3 regions of the Streptomyces sp. P3 genome follow, and region 2 is predicted to be linked to each of the others. Evidence: riboswitches for the same ligand, from Rfam matches in the RefSeq annotation. Region 2 holds a riboswitch; each other region holds the start of a gene.
What was found. Region 2 has a riboswitch for thiamine pyrophosphate ahead of thiO (glycine oxidase ThiO). Riboswitches for the same ligand answer to the same signal wherever they lie in the genome.
Positions count from the first base shown of each region.

Region 1: another riboswitch for thiamine pyrophosphate. It lies ahead of thiC (phosphomethylpyrimidine synthase ThiC); the one in region 2 lies ahead of thiO (glycine oxidase ThiO).
Region 3: another riboswitch for thiamine pyrophosphate. It lies ahead of C6376_RS01215 (thiamine ABC transporter substrate binding subunit); the one in region 2 lies ahead of thiO (glycine oxidase ThiO).

Region 1 is NZ_CP028369.1:2,085,907-2,088,101, forward strand. Features, by position in the region: gene thiC (phosphomethylpyrimidine synthase ThiC) at 1-1,320, opposite strand, end outside; TPP riboswitch at 1,313-1,501, opposite strand; gene C6376_RS09290 (YibE/F family protein) at 2,021-2,195, shown strand, end outside.
Region 2 is NZ_CP028369.1:4,130,577-4,132,771, forward strand. Features, by position in the region: gene C6376_RS18520 (thiazole synthase) at 1-46, opposite strand, end outside; gene thiS (sulfur carrier protein ThiS) at 50-250, opposite strand; gene thiO (glycine oxidase ThiO) at 259-1,422, opposite strand; TPP riboswitch at 1,420-1,531, opposite strand; gene C6376_RS18535 (hypothetical protein) at 1,584-1,934, shown strand; gene C6376_RS18540 (NAD(P)/FAD-dependent oxidoreductase) at 2,030-2,195, shown strand, end outside.
Region 3 is NZ_CP028369.1:319,417-321,611, reverse strand. Features, by position in the region: gene rlmN (23S rRNA (adenine(2503)-C(2))-methyltransferase RlmN) at 1-1,085, shown strand, start outside; TPP riboswitch at 1,122-1,229, shown strand; gene C6376_RS01215 (thiamine ABC transporter substrate binding subunit) at 1,310-2,195, shown strand, end outside.

The DNA.
Region 1 (2,195 bases), 2.0 Mb from region 2:
GGGCGCAACGTCCGTCGTCAGCGGGCCGAGCGTATAGAACGGAGCTTCATCACAGATCTCCTGCTGAAGGTCGATGTTCTCCTTGATCTTGTGCATCGGGACATGCCCCGGGCCTTCGATCATCGTCTGTACATGGAAACGCTTGGCGATCCTGTTGAGTTCCCCGAGCGTCCTCAACTCGGCGAACTGCGCCTCGTCGTTGGCGTCCGCGATGGACCCCGGCCGCAGCCCGTCGCCCAGCGAGTAGGTGACGTCGTAGGCGGCGAGGATCTCGCAGAGTTCCTCGAAGTTCTCGTAGAGGAACGACTCCTTGTGGTGGGCGAGGCACCAGGCGGCCATGATCGAGCCACCGCGCGACACGATGCCGGTCTTGCGGTTGGCCGTGAGCGGGACGTACGGGAGACGGACGCCCGCGTGGACCGTCATGTAGTCCACGCCCTGCTCGGCCTGCTCGATGACCGTGTCCTTGTAGATGTCCCAGGTCAGCTCCTCGGCACGGCCGTCGACCTTCTCCAGCGCCTGATACAGCGGCACCGTGCCGATGGGGACGGGGGAGTTGCGCAGCACCCATTCGCGAGTGGTGTGGATGTTGCGCCCGGTCGACAGATCCATGACCGTGTCGGCGCCCCAGCGGGTCGCCCAGGTCATCTTCTCGACCTCCTCCTCGATGGAGGACGTCACCGCCGAGTTGCCGATGTTGGCGTTGACCTTAACCAGGAATCGTTTGCCGATGATCATCGGCTCGATCTCCGGGTGGTTGACGTTGGCCGGCAGCACGGCCCGGCCCGCCGCTATCTCGTCGCGTACCACCTCGGGAGAGACGTTCTCCCGTATCGCCACGAACTCCATCTCGGGGGTGATCTCCCCACGGCGCGCATAAGCGAGCTGGGTGACGGCCTTGCCGTCCCGTCCACGGCGCGGCAGACGCGGCCTGCCCGGGAACACCGCGTCGAGGTTGCGCAGGCCCCCACGCGGCGAGGTGTGCTTGATGCCGTCGTCCTCGGGACGAACGGGACGGCCCGCGTACTCCTCGGTGTCGCCCCGCGAGATGATCCAGTTCTCCCGCAGCGGCAACAATCCCCTGCGCACGTCCGTCTCGACGAGCGGATCGGTGTATGGGCCGGACGTGTCGTACAGCGTGACCGACCGGCCGTTGGTGAGGTGCACCTGTCGGACCGGCACCCGGAGGTCGGGGCGATCGCCCTCGACGTATCCCTTGTGCCAACCGATGGACCTCCCGCCCTCCGCGTTGACGTCGACCGCGTTCTCGTTGGTGACGTCCTGCATGGAGGCAGGCGTGCGTGCGTCCTTGTTGGTCATGAGACCTACTCCCTACGCCGGCATTACCCGGTAACAGGTTCGGCGGTCGACGCAGCGGCTACCGTCTCCCGACGCTCATGGGAAACATCACTCGATTTGAGAGACGTTTCACGTGAAACATCGCGAAGACGGAGGTCAGCGTCCTCTCAGCCCGGTGCTCCGAGCTCCCGCGTGTGCAAAAGGTGGCTCCACGCTAGCGGCTTATGTGGCGCGGTGAACAGTGGGCCTCTTTCGTTCTTGCGATGATCGGGCGGTGACGACACACCAGCCCCCGTACCCACCGCCTGAGCCGCCCCGCCGGCCTGCCGCCGGAAACGGTCCCGGCGGTGGCCCGGGCACCGGTGCCACCAGCGGCTTCGAACAAGGCCCCGCACGCGGCCCCGGAGAAGACCGCGGTGTCGACGACGGCATGGACACCGGTGTCGGCAGCGGTCACTTTCACGAGCGCACCCACGGCTCCGGCCCAGATCATTCTCCGGGATACGCCGGCGGGTTGGGGGGGCTGAGCGGTCTGCGCCGCCAGGGCCGTCAGGGTCGTGGTGCGGCTCCGGGCGGCCAGGACCGGGTTCCCGGCGGCGCTTCTGCGCAGGGTCGCGGGGACGGACAGGCGAACCGGCCGGCACAGGCCGCGGCCGGGGCGGGTTCCGGGCAACCCACCGGCTCCCGCCCCACAAGCGGCTACGACCAGGACCGCGCACACGTGGCCGGGTACGGACACGCCCGACCCGAGCGGGGCAACCCGCAGGGACAGCCGTCCGGGTACGGGCGGGGGCAGAATCCAGGCGACGTACACGAACCGTTCCCCGACGCGGCTCGACCCAGCGGCTGGGGGAACAGCCCCGGCGAGCGCCATGACAGCGGCCACGGGCACCGCC
Region 2 (2,195 bases):
GGGACGAGTAGGCCGTCCCGCCGAGGACGAGTGCGTCGTCGGCCATGGCTCAGCCTCCCTGGACGGCGGTGAGGACTTCCACGCGGTCACCGTCGGACAGCGCCGTCGACGGCCACTGCGCGCGCGGGACGACGGTCTCGTTGAGCGCGGCGGCCACCCCGGAGGCGGCGGGCGTCAGGGACCGGACGACGCCGTCGAGGGCGGTGCCGGCGGCGAACTCCCGCCGCTCGCCGTTGACCGAGATGTGCACACGGGCGTTCACGCGGGCTGCTCCAGGAGTGCGGCGGCGCCGAAACGCCGCGGAGTGAAGGGGCGGGCCTCGTCCGGCAGCTCCCCGGTGACCAGGGCCTGCGCCATCGCGTCACCGGTCACCGGCGTCAGCAGGACGCCGTTGCGGTAGTGCCCGGTGGCCAGCAGCAGCCCGGGCAGCTCCGTCGGCCCGAGCAGCGGCGCGTTGTCCGGGGACCCCGGCCGCAGACCCGCACGTGTCTCGGTGAGCGGCAGCTCGGTGATGCCCGGGACCAGCTCGTGGGCGTCGCGCAGCAACTCGTACACGCCCCCCGCCGTCACCGTCGTGTCCCAGCCCAGCTCCTCGCTGGTCGCGCCCACCACCAGTTCGCCGTTCTCCCGGGGGACCAGGTAGACCTGGCTGCCGCGGACCACGGCCCGCACGGTCCGGTTCAGGAACGGCGCGCACCGCGCCGGCACGGCCAGCCGCAGCACCTGCCCCTTGACGGGCCGCACGGCGGGCAGCACGTCCTGCGGGACGCCCGCGAGCCGCCCGCTCAGACTGCCGCCGGCGAGCACCACCTGCCCCGCCGCCGCCGCGCCGTCCTGCAGGACGGCCCCCGTCGCCCGGTCGCCCACGACCGTCAGACGCTCCGCCCAGGTGCGATGGAAGACGACGCCCGCGCGCTCGCAGGCGGCCGTCAGGGCCAGGGCCAGCCGTCGCGGATCGACCTGGTGGTCGCCGTCCGCCCGCAGTCCGCCGCGCACCCCCGGCGCGAGCATCGGCTCCAGACGCCGGCACTCGCGCCCGGACAGCCATTCCGACTCCAGCCCCGACTGCCGTTGCAGGGCGTGCAGTTCGCGCAGGTGGGTGCGGTCGTCGGCGTCCAGCGCGACCGCGAGCGTGCCGCAGCGCCGGTAGCCGACGCCGAGGCCGGTCAGCTCCGTCAGCTCCGCCGCGAAGTCCGGATAGCGGCGGGCCGAGGCGAGGTTGAGACCGAGCAGGGTCTGCTCGCCGTAGTGCAGTTCCGTGACGGCGGCCAGCATCCCGGCGGCCACCTGGGCGGCCCCGCCGCCCGGCTCCGGGTCCACCACCGCCGTCGTGAGGCCGCGCTGCGCGGCCCGCCAGGCGGTGACCAGCCCGATGATCCCGCCCCCGATGACGAGGACGTCTGATGTGCGTGGAGACGGCATGGGCGTCCAGCCCCTCCCTTCGCCGGCATGACCCGGATCAGGTTCGTACGGTCGGAGGCCGCCAGCCTCCCTCTCAGCCCGGTGCGTCCGGGCTCCCGCGAGTGCTCTACGTTGGCCACCCTAGCCCGCCGCGACACGCCTCAGTAAGGGAGCCCCCGCCCATGGCACGCTCGCTCGACGGTCTCGTCCTCGCCCCCGTGGCCGACCAGGCCCCCGGGCAGGTCGGCCCGCGCACCCGCTTCGCCTACCACGAGCGGGACGGGGCGGTGTGGGCCGAGTACGCGGGCGGCGACGTCGTGCGCGGGCGTCTGGTGGGCACCCGCGAGGGGGACCGGCTCGACTTCCGGTACGTCCAGCTGGGGCACGACGGGACGACCTCCTCGGGGCACTGCGTGTCGACGGTCGTGGAGCTGCCCGACGGCCGGCTGCGCCTCGCCGAGACCTGGGAGTGGGAGTCGCAGGCGGGCCACGGCACCAGCGTCGTGGAGCAGATCCCGGACGAAGAGGAGTAAACCGCCCGCGAAGCACGGGACGCCCCTCGCGGTGTGGAGCAGGTCACCGAGCAGGGCGGCTGACTGACAAAACGTCAGGTGTCTATGGTGATCGGGTGAGCGAGCAGAGGCAGGAAGAGGGCCGGTCCGGGGCGCGGAGCGTGGTCGTCGTCGGCGCGGGCATGGCCGGGGTCCAGACCGCGGTCGCCCTGCGCGAACAGGGCTTCGACGGAGCCGTCACCCTGATCGGCGCGGAACCGCACCAGCCCTACGACCGGCCGC
Region 3 (2,195 bases), 3.8 Mb from region 2:
CATTCGTCGCCCCCCGCGGAGCTCAGAAGCCGCCGCGGCATCTTGCCGATCTCTCGCCCGCCGAGCGGAAGGAGGCCGTGGCGGAGGTCGGGGAGAAGCCCTTTCGTGCCAAGCAGCTGTCGCAGCACTACTTCGCGCGCTACGCGCACGACCCGGCGGAGTGGACCGACATCCCCGCCGGTTCCCGCGAGAAGCTGCGCGAGGCGCTGTTGCCGGACCTGATGTCGGTCGTGCGGCACCTGTCGACGGACCAGGGGACCACGCGCAAGACGCTGTGGCGGCTGTTCGACGGCACGCTCGTGGAGTCGGTGCTGATGCGGTACCCGGACCGGGTGACCATGTGCATCAGCTCGCAGGCCGGATGCGGGATGAACTGCCCGTTCTGCGCGACCGGGCAGGCGGGGCTCGACCGGAACCTGTCCACCGCCGAGATCGTGCACCAGATCGTCGACGGGATGCGGGCGCTGCGCGACGGGGAGGTTCCCGGCGGGCCGGCGCGGCTGTCGAACATCGTCTTCATGGGGATGGGCGAGCCGCTCGCCAACTACAAGCGGGTCGTCAACGCCATCCGCGCGCTGACCGACCCGGCACCCGACGGGCTCGGGCTCTCCCAGCGGGGGATCACCGTGTCGACCGTCGGTCTCGTGCCGGCCATCCACCGGTTCGTCGACGAGGGCTTCAAGTGCCGGCTCGCGATCTCCCTGCACGCCCCTGACGACGAGCTGCGCGACACGCTCGTCCCCGTGAACACGCGGTGGAAGGTGCGCGAGGTACTGGACGCCGGGTTCGAGTACACCGAGCGCTCCGGCCGCCGGCTGTCCATCGAGTACGCGCTGATCAGGGACATCAACGACCAGGCCTGGCGTGGCGACCGGCTCGGCCGGCTGCTGCGCGGCAAGCCCGTGCACGTCAACCTGATCCCGCTGAACCCGACCCCGGGCTCGAAGTGGACGGCGTCCCGGCCCGAGGACGAGAAGGCGTTCGTCGAGGCGATCGCCGCCCACGGGGTGCCGGTCACCGTCCGGGACACCCGTGGTCAGGAGATCGACGGCGCCTGTGGTCAGCTCGCGGCCACGGAGAGGTAATCTGGCCACATCACATCGTCAGATTCGGACATCTTCATATTCCGACAGGGGAGCGCCACAGCGCTGAGAGTGCGGCAACCGGGCCGCAGACCCTCTGAACCTCGCCCAGGTCATTCTGGGTAGGAAGTTCGGTCATCACTCGAGCTGTTGCGCCCTGCCCGGTGTCCCGCGTGGACACCGGGCAGGGCCGCGTCTCTTCCTGGTCCAGCCCAGGAGGAAAACCAGTGCAGAACAAGACCTTCGTCGCCGCGGCCGTCGGGCTCGGCCTGGTCGCGCTCTCCGCGTGCGGGTCGTCGACGGACGCGACGGGCACGGCGGCGGAATCCAAGACCGTCACCCTCGTCAGCCACAACTCGTGGGCCGTCTCCAAGAGCGTGCTGGCCGACTTCGAGAAGCAGTCCGGCTACCGGGTGAAGGTCCTCAAGGACGGCGACGCCGGGCAGGCCGTCAACAAGGCGATCCTCACCAAGGACCACCCGCAGGGCGACGTCTTCTTCGGCATCGACAACACCCTTCTCTCCCGCGCCCTCGACAACGGGCTGTTCCAGCCGTACGAGGCGAAGGGGCTGGACCAGGTCGGCACCCCGTACCAGCTGGACGCCGGCAAGCACCGCGTGACGCCCATCGACTTCGGCGACATCTGCGTCAACTACGACAAGGCGTACTTCACCGAGCACGAGCTGGCACCGCCGGCCACCTTCGACGACCTGGTCAAGCCCGCGTACAAGGACCTCCTCGTCACCGAGAACGCCTCCACCTCCTCGCCCGGTCTCGGCTTCGTGCTCGGCACGGCCGCGCAGTACGGCGACACGGGCTGGGAGGGCTACTGGAAGAAGCTCAAGGCGAACGGGGTGAAGGTCGTCGACAGCTGGGACCAGGCCTACACCGTGGAGTTCTCCGGGTCCGCCGGCGGCAAGAAGGCCAAGGGCGACCGTCCGCTCGTCGTCTCCTACGCCTCCTCGCCGCCCGCCGAGGTGGTCTTCGGCGACCCCAAGCCGGCCACCGCACCCACCGGCGTCGCGACCGGCACCTGCTTCCGGCAGGTCGAGTTCGCCGGGCTGCTGAGCAACGCGGAGAACGCCAAGGGCGGCAAGGCGCTGATCGACTTCC